DNA from 2 places in the Vibrio sp. F13 genome. Region 2 is predicted to be linked to the other one. Evidence: riboswitches for the same ligand, from Rfam matches in the RefSeq annotation. Region 2 holds a riboswitch; the other holds the start of a gene.
What was found. A riboswitch is a leader RNA that binds a small molecule or an ion and turns the genes downstream of it on or off. The one in region 2 is predicted to bind thiamine pyrophosphate.

Region 1 (6,042 bases), on a different replicon from region 2:
ATGTAATTTCTTTTTAACACTCATGTTTCAATAAACTGAATTCCGGCGTTGCTCATGAAATCTAGCCTAAGCATTCGATCTTACACCAAGCAATTTAATACTCATGCCCATGATGGCTACCATCAACTCGTGCTGCCTATTCAAGGGAGTATTAGTATTGAAATGGTGGGATATGTCGGCAAGGTGGCCGTGGGCGAATGCGTGGTGATTCCGGTAACCACAGCGCATGCGTTTAAGGCGGATGAAGCAGCGCGGTTTATTGTCGCAGATATGGCAGAGTTACCGCAGCACTTGTTAGAGCATGAGCTCTCGGTGTTTACTATCACGCCACCCTTAATGAGCTTCTTGCTGTTTGTTGAAAAGCAGTTGGAATACCAAGTGGACAGTGGCATTGAATCATCCATCTTGGATGTGTTTTCACTGTTATTAGAGCAACAAAAAGTGAGCAAGAGCATCGACCCTCGTATTCGAGCGGTCCAAAGGCTCATTGCGGATAATTACGCCCAGCCTCTCTCTATTTCTCAGCTTGCAGAAACGGCTTGCTTGAGCCCCACTCAATTTAAGAAGCGCTTTAAAGAGTGCATTGGAATCAGTGCGCTTAAGTACATCACTCGCTATCGTATGGAGAAAGCTCAAGCCTTGCTTAGCCATACCGATTTACCCGTTCAATTGGTCGCAGAAAATGTGGGTTATAGTGACTTGTCTGCATTCAGTCGACGCTTCTCTCAGCACTTTGGCATGTCTCCAAGGGCGTTTTTGGGCTCGATGAAAGAGAGTCTTCCAAAACAAGAATAGCGTCCTTTTGGCAAACTCAACTTAGTATATGTTCACTATTATCTATTTCAGAAATGAAAATAGACTAGGTAATAGAAATGAATCTTGCCATCAATCGCGTTAACGAATTCCAAACGGGCACTTTAGCCATCGTGTTTGCTTCTGTTTTATGGGGCACGACAGGCACCGCCGCAAGCTTTGCGCCTGATCTCAGCCCATTAGCGATTGGTGCTTTTTCAATGGGCGTCGGCGGCTTAATGCAAGCAGTCTTGGCGTATCGAAAGATCTTATCTTCACTTGATAAGCTTTTGCTCAACAAAAAGTTGTTAGCGGCGAGTGCGCTGGCTTTGGCGATCTATCCTCTGGCTTTTTACTCTTCGATGAAGTTATCGGGTGTCGCAATGGGCACAGTGGTGTCGATAGCTACTGCTCCTTTCTTTTCTGCATTGTTAGAGTGTCTGATTAGCAAAAAGAATAATATCAACAAACGTTGGCTCACTAGCTTTGCGATTGGTGTGGTGGGTATTGGGTTGTTGGTGTTTTCAGAATCTTCATCTACGAATGAGTCAGGTGATGATCTCAAGCTGTTGGGTATTGCTTTAGGTTTGCTCGCTGGGTTGTGTTACGCCATTTATTCTTGGGCGACAAAAGCACTGATAGACAAGGACATTGAGTCTCAAGCGGCGATGGGCAGTATTTTTGGCCTCGGCGCGATGCTGTTGCTGCCAACACTCTGGTTTACGGGGGAGAACCTGTTTTCCTCGCAGATTAACGTATTAGTCATCAGTTATCTGACGTTAATCCCACAATGCTTGGGCTATATCGCCTTCAGTTTTGGTTTACGCCATGTGACCGCGAGTAGTGCCAATCTACTGACTTTGTTTGAACCAGTAGTTGCAGCGGTGCTTGCCGTCTGCGTTGTCGGTGAGCTGATTCCTTTTATAGGTTGGCTAGGTATGTTTCTGATTGTGCTGTGCTTGTTGATACAGTCGAAGCCATCTAAAGGAACGTTATAAGTATTTGTTTTGTCACGCCTAATTGAGATTTATTCATGCGTAATTCTTATAATTGAATAAAATCAGTATCTCAGTTGTGAGAGTGCTGTTACTATCGCTATCAATAGTCGGGGGGCATATACCTTATTTGGTGTTTGCTGAGATCGTTAGTCGAGACCCGTTGAACCTGATTCAGTTAACACTGGCGTAGGGAACTATAAGCACTCGATCTACGTCTGCACCCATGAAACTTTCATGAGCCTAATGCGACTTCTCCTTCGATCAGTGTTCGTTCTCCTACGTCTTGTAAGATAGTAGGAGCGACAATGACACACAGTTCTATTTCAAAAGATTTAACACCAAAAACCTCAGTTTCACAGCACTCTGCTGATGGTTCGATTCGAACGAACACTCCGATTGTATTGACGATCGCAGGCTCAGACAGTGGCGGCGGTGCGGGTATCCAAGCTGATATTAAAGCTATGTCTGCTACAGGTAGTTTCGCTTGTTCGGTAATTACCGCTATCACTTCCCAGAACACGCAAGGCGTTTCCGCCATTTTCCCTATTCCACTCGACCATGTTGCCAGTCAGTTAGATGCGGTTTTTACTGATCTGAATATCGTGGCTGTGAAAGTCGGCATGTTGGCCGATTCGCAAATCATCAAAGTCGTCGCAGACAAAATTAAGCAGTACCAACCTAAGCATCTTGTGATTGACCCTGTCATGGTCGCGACAAGTGGCGATCTTCTTCTAGAAAACTCAGCTATCACGACGCTAAAGCAAGAACTGATTCCGCTGGCAGACATCATTACTCCTAACTTGCCAGAAGGCGCGGCGTTAACAGGCAAAGCTGTGCCTGAAAGCGAAGCCGAAATGCAGGATATGATTGAAGACCTGCGTGCACTAGGTGCTAAAGCCGTTCTTCTCAAAGGCGGTCATTTAGAGAAGGATGAGAACAGTAACGACTTACTGATTCTGCCAACCACGTCTGCTTTGATTAGTGCGAAGCGTTTTCCTACCAAAAACACCCACGGTACGGGTTGTACGCTTTCATCTGCTATTGCTTCTTTCTTAGCGCAAGGCAACACGCTGTCAGAGGCTGTTGAGCTAGGCAAACAATACATTTCGCGCGCGATTGCTCATGCTGATGAGTTGCAAGTCGGCCAAGGTCATGGGCCCGTAAATCACTTCTTCGCTGGGCACGGGAATGTCCGTTAATACGGTGGGTGTTCAGCTCAGCAATGCCTCTTTACGTTATAACGACAGTGAGCACGCAACCTTATCGGGATTGTCGCTTAGCTTAAACGCAGGTAAGTGGACGGTATTGCTAGGTCGAAGTGGCTGCGGGAAAACCACGGTATTGCGTTATCTGGCAGGCTTGTTGGACGACAAGGTGGAGTGGCAGGGAACATTGACAACCTCTGATGAATTGCCTTTAACGGATCGCATCGCTTACATGGCGCAGCAGGATTTGTTACTGCCGTGGCTGTCGGTTATCGACAATGTATGTCTGAGTCATTGTTTTCAAAATTCAGCTTCTGACAAAGCAGTGCAAACCAATCAAGCACTCGAGTTGCTCGCTGCGGTTGGTTTGGCTGATTATGCGAATGCGATGCCGGATCAGTTGTCTGGTGGTATGCGTCAACGTGTCGCTTTGGCTCGAACTTTAATGCAAGACAAGCCAGTGGTGCTGATGGATGAGCCATTCTCTGCGCTGGATGCGGTAACGAGACACAAACTACAGAGCTTAGCGTGTGAGCTGTTGAGAGATAAAACCGTTGTGTTGATCACCCATGACCCACAAGAAGCGGTGCGTTTGGCGGACAATTTGTATGTGTTGCAAGGCACACCGGCGAACGCTCAGTCTTTATCTGTGCCTCTCACTGCCACACCAAGAGTGTTAGATGGTGAATGTGCTGAGTTACAACAAGCGATCTTAGATCAGTTGGAGCGTGATTATGAATGATCTAACGCGAAGCGAAACTGTGGCTCATTCAACTAACGCACAGACTACCACTGCACGCCCTCGTCAGATGAATCCTGTTGTTCGTTTGCTTATCAGCAGTGCTGTGATTCTCGGTTTATGGCAGTTAGTTGTGGTTGTCTTCGAGATGCCGAGCTTCATTTTGCCAGCGCCTGCAGAAGTCTTTTTAAAGCTGATTGAACGTTACGATGTGTTACTCAAACACACATGGGTGACTGCGCAAGAGGTCCTACTTGGCTTGTTACTCGGATTGTCTATGGGGCTATTTTTCGCTCTGCAGATGTTGATGTTTGATCCGTTAAAACGTTGGTTATTGCCTATCTTAATTGCCAGCCAAGCTATCCCTGTATTTGCGATCGCGCCAGTATTGATGCTGTGGCTTGGTTATGGCATCGCCTCAAAAGTGGTGATGGCGGCGATCATTATCTTCTTCCCAGTAACCACTTGTTGTTACGACGGTCTGCGCAATACACCGACAGGCTATCTCGATCTTGCCAAAACGATGGGTGCATCGAAATGGCAACTGCTCCGCCATATCCAACTTCCTGCTGCACTGCCAACCTTAGCGTCTGGCATTCGTGTAGCGGTGGTGATTGCGCCAATTGGTGCCGTAGTCGGGGAATGGGTTGGTTCGAGTGAAGGGTTAGGTTACCTAATGCTGCAGGCCAACGCGCGCATGATCATTGATGAGATGTTTGCTGCCTTGTTCATCTTGGCGGTGCTGTCTATCTCGCTCTACTTCATCATAGATAAGTTACTCAAAAAAGCTATCCCTTGGGAGAACCAGTAATGGCTTGCTCAATAACACTTTGTTTAATAAGGCTTCGCTCAACGCTATTTATCTCAACAATAGCTCGTTAAAAATGAGCTCTATAAACACAATAATAATATTCAAAAGGAAAGGTTAACTATGAAAAATACCAAATTGGTAGGTGCAGTGGCACTGCTTGCTTCGTTAGTTTCAGGTCATGCTCTAGCGGGCTCTGAACAAAAGAAACTGACATTGATGTTGGATTGGTTTGTAAACCCGAACCACGGCCCGATTGTGATTGCTCAAGAGCGTGGTTACTTTGCTGACCAAGGCTTAGAGGTTGAAATCCAAGAACCAGCAGACCCAAGCACGCCAGCAAAATTGGTCGCGGCAGGTAAGGTCGATTTAGCGGTAACTTACCAACCAAGTTTAACCATGGATGTGGCAGCGGGTCTTCCTTTAGTTCGTGCATCAACCCTTATCGCGACGCCACTGAACACACTAATGGTACTGGATAACGGCAAGAACGATTCGCTAGCAGATCTGAAAGGCAAGAAGATCGGTATTGCGATTGCGGGTAACGAAGAAGCGACTATCGGCACTATGTTAGCGCAAGAAAATGTTGCATTTACAGATGTGCAAACCATCAATGTCGGTTGGGCACTTTCATCTTCATTGGCATCGGGCAAGGTAGACGCAATCTGGGGTGGCTTACGGAACTTCGAAACCAACCAGTTAGCACTTGAAGGTTTTAAAGCGAAAGCATTCTTCCCAGAAGAGCACGGCGTACCCGCTTACGACGAGCTTATCTTTGTTGCGAACGCAAAGAAACACGATGATGAAGCGATCAAAGCGTTCAACAAAGCATTGGAACAAGCAACGACTTACATTGTGAACCACCCCCAAGAGTCATGGAATGAGTTTGTGGCGTATTCACCAGATACGTTGAATAACGAGCTTAACCAACGCGCATGGAACGACACGCTGACTCGTTTTGCACTTCGTCCTTCTGCTGTAGATATGAAGCGTTACGACGATTACGCACAGTTCATGTTTGACAAAGGCATTATCAAATCACTACCGAAAGCCGCTGACTACGTACCGACTTTTGACTAAGGAATCTCATGAAATACCAAGACTTAATCCAAGCCTGTCAACAAGATTGGCAAGACTACACCGAGCATGATTTTGTTAAAACGCTGGCAAACGGCACACTCGCTCAGCCGTGTTTTCTGCATTACTTGAAGCAAGATTTTCTGTTTTTAAAGCAGTATGCCCGCGCTTATGCATTGGCAATTTACAAGGCTAAAACCTTGGCTGATATGCGTCGTGCACTGCCAAGTGTTCATGCGTTGCTAGATTCTGAAATCTCTCACCATGTGACTTACTGTGGTCAGTGGGGTTTAACCGAATCGGATTTAGAAAACGAACCTGAAGATTTCGGCACTGTTGCCTACACGCGCTACGTTCTAGATGCGGGTATGACGGGTGATCTTGTCGACTTATATGCGGCACTGGCTCCGTGTTCAATCGGTT
Region 2 (6,042 bases):
TAGTAGGTAAGTTGCTAGCACACCGTCAGTGATGATTTCACGATCTTGAGTGAACACACCTTCGCTATCAAATGGGCTTGAAGCCAAACCACGTAGGATGTGAGGACGCTCAGAGATATTGAACCAATCAGGTAGGATTTTCTGACCTAAATGATCCAATAAGAAAGATGACTTACGGTAAAGGTTGCCGCCACTGATCGCCATCACAAGGTGACCGATAAGACCTGTCGCAACATCGTTAGCGAACATAATTGGATATTGGCCTGTTGGTAGCTTTTTCGCATCCAAACGGCTAATCGTCTTTTCTGCAGCTTCCTGACCTACACGCTCAGGCGTCCACAGTTCGTCACGGTGACGTGCAACGGTGTAGCTGTAGTCACGTTCCATTTCACCATTAGCGCCTTGTCCAATCACGCAGCAGCTCGTGCTATGACGGCTTGAAGCGTAGCTGGCTAGTAAGCCATGACTGTTACCGTAAACCTTAACACCGTAGTGACTGTCGTAGCTCGCGCCATCACTCTGTTTGATCTTATCGCTATAAGCGAGCGCTTGCTTCTCAGCTGCAATCGCAATCTCAGCGGCATAGTCAGGGTTAGGCTCGTCAGGGTGGAAAAGATCCAAGTCTGGAATTTCTTTTACCATGTATTCTTTTGCTGCAGGACCTGAAAACGGGTCTTCAGATGTGTACTGAGCGATATCAAGCGCGGCTGCTACCGTTTGAGCAATCGCCTTCTCACTCAGGTCAGATGTAGATGCGCTGCCTTTTTTCTGGCCGCGATAAACAGTAATACCAAGTGCACCATCACTATTAAATTCAACGTTTTCCACTTCACACATACGTGTTGAAACACTTAAACCCGTTGACTTAGTAATAGCAACTTCAGCGGCGTCGGCACTCACAGAGGCCATGTCCAACGCTTTTGCTACTGCGGCTTCTAGCTCAACTCTTTGCTGGGCGACTTGCTGTTTTACATCCATATCTATTCTAATTTTGTAGGTCAATATTACGTAGGATAACAAGAATTTCGCTTTCTCCCCAAGATTCTTGCTAAAATAGGCAATATATTCGTTTGAGATAGTGACATAGGCAGAAAAGATGGCTCGCAAAAACCAAAAAGCCCCATGGGAACCAGAAGAAGAAATCATCTGGGTAAGTAAGACAGAAATGAAAACCGACATGGAAGCGCTACAAAAACTGGGGGAAGAACTTGTTTCCCTGAAGCCTTCTGTATTAGACAAGTTTCCTCTGTCTGAAGATTTGGCACAAGCGATTAAAGATGCACAACGCTTTAAAAATGAAGCGAAGCGCCGTCAACTTCAATACATTGGTAAAGTAATGCGCAATGTTGATCCTGAGCCAATTCAAGCGGCTTTGGATAAAGTACGTAACAAGCACTCGCAAGCAACCGCTGAACTGCACAAGCTTGAGCAACTGCGTGATCGCGTTGTTGCTGAAGGCGATGCTGCCATTTCAGAAGTCATGGACATGTACCCTGAAGCAGACCGTCAGCGTCTTCGTCAGCTAGCTCGCCAAGCTAACAAAGAGAAATCAGCGAACAAGCCAGCAAAGGCTTCTCGTGAAATCTTCCAAATCTTAAAAGAGCTAAAGCTAGAAGACTAATCTTTGTCGCTTTATTCTGTAAGACAATAAAAGACCTAGCGCATGCTAGGTCTTTTTGTTTTTGACGCACTCGATATCAAGAAGCACTCAATATCAATAAATACTCACAGGAGTGATGAGTCGTCACTCACCCGCTTTAACAAATGAGCTTAATTCTGTCTGTGGATGATCCGCCGTCAGTGCCTCTATCGAGTCTTCAACCAACACCTTACCTAGCGCCACAAACACAAACTTATTCGCGATACTGCGTGCGTCACCTAAATGGTGAGTCACCATCAAGACCGTAATATTTCGCTCTGCCGCTAATCGCTTCACTAAGCTAAGCATCTCTTCACGCAGCAAAGGGTCAAGCGCAGAGAAAGGTTCATCAAGCAGCCAAATATCATGAGGTTGGACAAAACAACGCGCTAACGCGACACGCTGGCGTTGACCACCGGATAAGTGCTCAGGCAATCTATCCAAATACTCTGCAACACCTACTTGTGCGGCTGCTTGCTCAACTTTGAGCTTTTGGGTTGCCGTAAGCTTTAATCCCGGGTGCAGACCTAAACCAATATTTTCACGTACCGTGAGATGGGCAAACAGGTTGTGCTCTTGAAACAACATCGCCAACGGACGCTGATGTGCTTCTTTACCAATAAGCGACTGCCCAGCCACTGATATCTCACCCGATGTAGGCTCGATGAAACCAGCAACTAGCGCCAACAGTGTAGACTTACCCGCACCACTCGGCCCCATAAGCGCAACAATATCGCCCTGCTCAGCTTGAAAATCAAAGCTAAACAACTCTCTGTGATAATGGTAATCCACATCTTTCATCACTAACATCATCGGTTCCTTAATTCTTTAGCATCGAGCTTAGATCTTCGAGTAAATAAGAATTCTATTAAGCTAAAACTGCCGACACTCAGTAACAGTAAGCTCACAGAAACTACCGCCGCAGCTTCCATTTGATAACTGCCTAACAATTGGAATAGGTACAAAGGCAGAGTTCTAAAATCTTGGCTACCAAACAAAGCAATCGCGCTTAAGTCACCCATCGCCAACATAAAGCTAATCGAGAAGGCTTGCGCCATCGGCTTACGCAGTGCTCGCCACTCCACTAACCTAAAACGCGTGAAACCTGTCATTCCCAAGCTTGCACACACATACTGATACTGCTGAGACAAATGCAGCATAGGTTGAGCTAGGGTTTTAATTACGTAAGGCAGCGCCATTAAGCTGTTGACGGCAATCACGATAAAGAAAGCTAAACTAAAGACATCGGTGAATGAACGCAGTAATAAGAAGATCCCCGTACTGATCACCAGCCCCGGAGTCACTAAGATAATAGTGCCAATCAGCTCGATTTTATCGGCTCGAAAATTCTTGTTCTGTAAACGCCATGCTCGGCTAGTCAGCAGTATGGCGATACCAATACCAACTGCGATAACACTTGCTAATGACGCGACTTTAACCGAGGTAATTAACGCCGCCCAAAACGGCTCGCTGCTGAGTACGGTTAATGCCTGCGAGTTAATTCCACTGACGATAACCATAGCTAATGGCGGCAATACCAGCATTGAGACTATTATGATCCAAAAGCTATCCCAAGCTTTTGACCACCAGCTGTCCTTAACCAAATATTTCTCTTCAGACAACTGACTGGCCGTCACTGAAATAGGTTTCGATAGCCGTTGAATGCTCACTGCTAGCACACCACACAGCAGCATTTGCCATATCGCGAGCAAGGCACCAGCTTGAAGGTCAAAGTCGAATTTAATCGCCTGATAAATAGCGAGTTCGATAGTGGTTGATTTAGGTCCACCGCCTAGTGCCATCACGGTAGCAAAGCTGGTAAAACACAGCATGAAGACTAAGCCACACACATGAGGCAATTGCTGTCTTAAACGTGGCCATTCAACCCATCTGAATTTGTTCCAATGACTCATACCCAAATGAGCACAAAGCTTGTGTTGCTCGGCAGGCACGGTATCTAACGCTTGTAAAAGTAAGCGACTGGCATAAGGCAAGTTAAAGAAAACGTGCGCCAGCAAAATACCATTCAATCCGTATATGGAAAATGGCAATTCAATATCGAAGCTCGCCAAAAACTTAGCTAACCAACCACTATTGCCATAGATCGCAAGTAAGCCAAATACGCCCACTAACACAGGCAGGACTAAGGTCGACGCGAACAGCCTTAACAACAAAGCGCGTCCAAAAAATTGCCTACGACACAGCGCATGAGCAATAGGTATAGCAAAGCCAACACTCAGCACTGTTGAGAGTGTCGCTTGATAAAAGCTGAATTTCGTTACATGCCAATAGTAAGGATCGGACCATACTTGGCTGATATCAAGAGAAGGGGCATTGCTAAGCAATGCCCCAACTGCTGAAACCACGAAGGCAGTAATGAGTATCGCTACCCAAATCCCAACCTTAGGTGTTTTCTTTATCATAGATTGTTTTTTACCGTAAATGGTTCGCTCAGTTAACATCGAACAAACCTTTAAATACAGAAAGTTAGAAAGCTAATTTTTTAAAAGCAAATTAAAAAGTAAGTGCACTCTGCCATTCACGAATCCATGGCTTACGCTTCTCGGCGATCTCTTCTGAGCTAAAGCTCAGCGCTTTCTGAGGAACCGTAAGTTGCTCAAACCCTTTTGGTAACTCAACATCCGTCACTGGGTACATCCAGTTACCTGTTGGCATCGCCGTTTGGAATTCATCACTTAGGATAAACGCCATAAACTCATCAGCAAGTTTCTCGTTCTTACTGCCTTTAACCTTGGCAGCCACTTCCACTTGAGTGTAATGCCCTTCTTCAAAGCTTGCCGCTGCGTACTTAGAATCGCTCTCAGCAATAATGTGGTAAGCAGGAGACGTTGTGTAAGACAAGACTAAATCCGACTCGCCTTCTAGGAACATTGAGTAAGCTTCAGACCAGCCTTTGGTTACAGTCACTGTTTTCTGAGCAAGCTTCTTCCATGCTGCTGTCGCTTCATCACCGTATACTGATTTCATCCAAAGCATCATGCCTTGGCCTGGTGTTGATGTACGTGGATCTTGGTAGATGACCTTAAGATCATCACGCTGCTCAACCAGTTCTTTCAAGCTCTTCGGCGGGTTTTCCAGTTTCTCTTTATTGTAAACAAAAGCAAAGTAGCCAAAGTCATAGGGTACAAAAGTGCTGTCGTTCCAACCATTAGGAAGCGTTACCGATGACGTATCAACATTATGCTCAGCCAATAAGCCCGTCGCTTTCGCTTCAGCCATTAGGTTGTTGTCTAGGCCTAATACGATGTCAGCTTTGCTGTTGCCGCCTTCGAGACGCAAGCGGTTAAGAATAGACACGCCATCTTCAAGCGCGACAAAGTTCACATCACAACCACACTTCTCTTCGAATGCTTTTTCAACGGCAGGACGAGGGCCCCAATCCGCAGCAAAAGAGTCATAGGTGTATACAGTCAAAGTGTTGTCTGCAGCAAAGGCAGAAAAAGAAATAGCTGTAGTAACAGCAAGGGTAGTTAATGTGAATTTCACTGGACGCTCTCCATGGTCTGAGCGGCACAGGTTTGAGGGAGGAGAACGGTAGAGGTTGTTCCTAACTCAATTCCTACGCCAGCATTATCTGGTTCAGGTTTACGGGTCCCAAGCACCTGCTTGATCTCAGCTCGCATTCATTATTTGAATGGTTCGCTCCCCGATGAGTGTTCAGAATTGTAATTTGATTTTTAACAATAAGCTATCAAGTTTGGATCAATTACGTTGATCGTAACCCCAACGTGGCACTAAACCTTGTTCGATACCAAGGTGATCTAGAATACGCGCCACCATAAAGTCGACCAGTTCTTCAATTGACTTAGGTTGATGATAAAAACCCGGGGCTGCAGGCATGATCGTCACGCCCATGGTCGAAAGCTTATGCATGTTCTCTAGATGAAGCGTCGAAAATGGCGTCTCACGAACCACCAACAACAGCTGTCCTCGCTCTTTCATGACTACGTCTGCTGCTCGCTCAATCAGGTTATCAGACAATCCATGTGCAATCGAAGCCAAGCTTCCCGCGGAACATGGGCAAACGACCATCTGCTTCGGTGCAGCTGAACCAGAGGCAACCGGCGAGAACCAATCATCTTTGCCACACACCACCAGCTTTTCAGGGTCGCAGCCAAGATGTTTAACCAAAGCTTGTTTCGCCGCATCTGGCCCAGCAGGTAACTTAAGTTCATGCTCGGTCGCCAATACCACTCGCGCTGCCGATGAAATCAGCAAGTAGACCTGATAGTCGGCTGCCAAAAGGCATTCAAGTAAACGCAGGCCATAAGGCGCACCAGATGCGCCAGTGAAAGCAAGGGTTATCGCTTTATCGTGTTTTGTCATGTTCTCAATTACTTCAAATTATAAGGTCGTGGATGCCGTTAGCCTTTGAGTGCCAA

Region 1: another riboswitch for thiamine pyrophosphate. It lies ahead of thiD (bifunctional hydroxymethylpyrimidine kinase/phosphomethylpyrimidine kinase); the one in region 2 lies ahead of thiB (thiamine ABC transporter substrate binding subunit).

The regions. Positions count from the first base shown of each region.
Region 1 covers NZ_CP170176.1:1,690,633-1,696,674, reverse strand. The annotation lists gene LMH68_RS22355 (helix-turn-helix domain-containing protein) at 55-795, shown strand; gene LMH68_RS22350 (DMT family transporter) at 873-1,790, shown strand; TPP riboswitch at 1,889-2,000, shown strand; gene thiD (bifunctional hydroxymethylpyrimidine kinase/phosphomethylpyrimidine kinase) at 2,096-2,989, shown strand; gene LMH68_RS22340 (ABC transporter ATP-binding protein) at 2,979-3,737, shown strand; partial or broken gene LMH68_RS22335 (ABC transporter permease) at 3,811-4,545, shown strand; gene LMH68_RS22330 (ABC transporter substrate-binding protein) at 4,666-5,622, shown strand; gene tenA (thiaminase II) at 5,631-6,042, shown strand, end outside.
Region 2 covers NZ_CP170175.1:2,128,065-2,134,106, reverse strand. The annotation lists gene pmbA (metalloprotease PmbA) at 1-978, opposite strand, end outside; gene yjgA (ribosome biogenesis factor YjgA) at 1,097-1,621, shown strand; gene thiQ (thiamine ABC transporter ATP-binding protein) at 1,745-2,449, opposite strand; gene thiP (thiamine/thiamine pyrophosphate ABC transporter permease ThiP) at 2,449-4,062, opposite strand; gene thiB (thiamine ABC transporter substrate binding subunit) at 4,154-5,146, opposite strand; TPP riboswitch at 5,200-5,319, opposite strand; gene LMH68_RS09820 (flavin prenyltransferase UbiX) at 5,363-5,986, opposite strand; gene mpl (UDP-N-acetylmuramate:L-alanyl-gamma-D-glutamyl-meso-diaminopimelate ligase) at 6,025-6,042, opposite strand, start outside.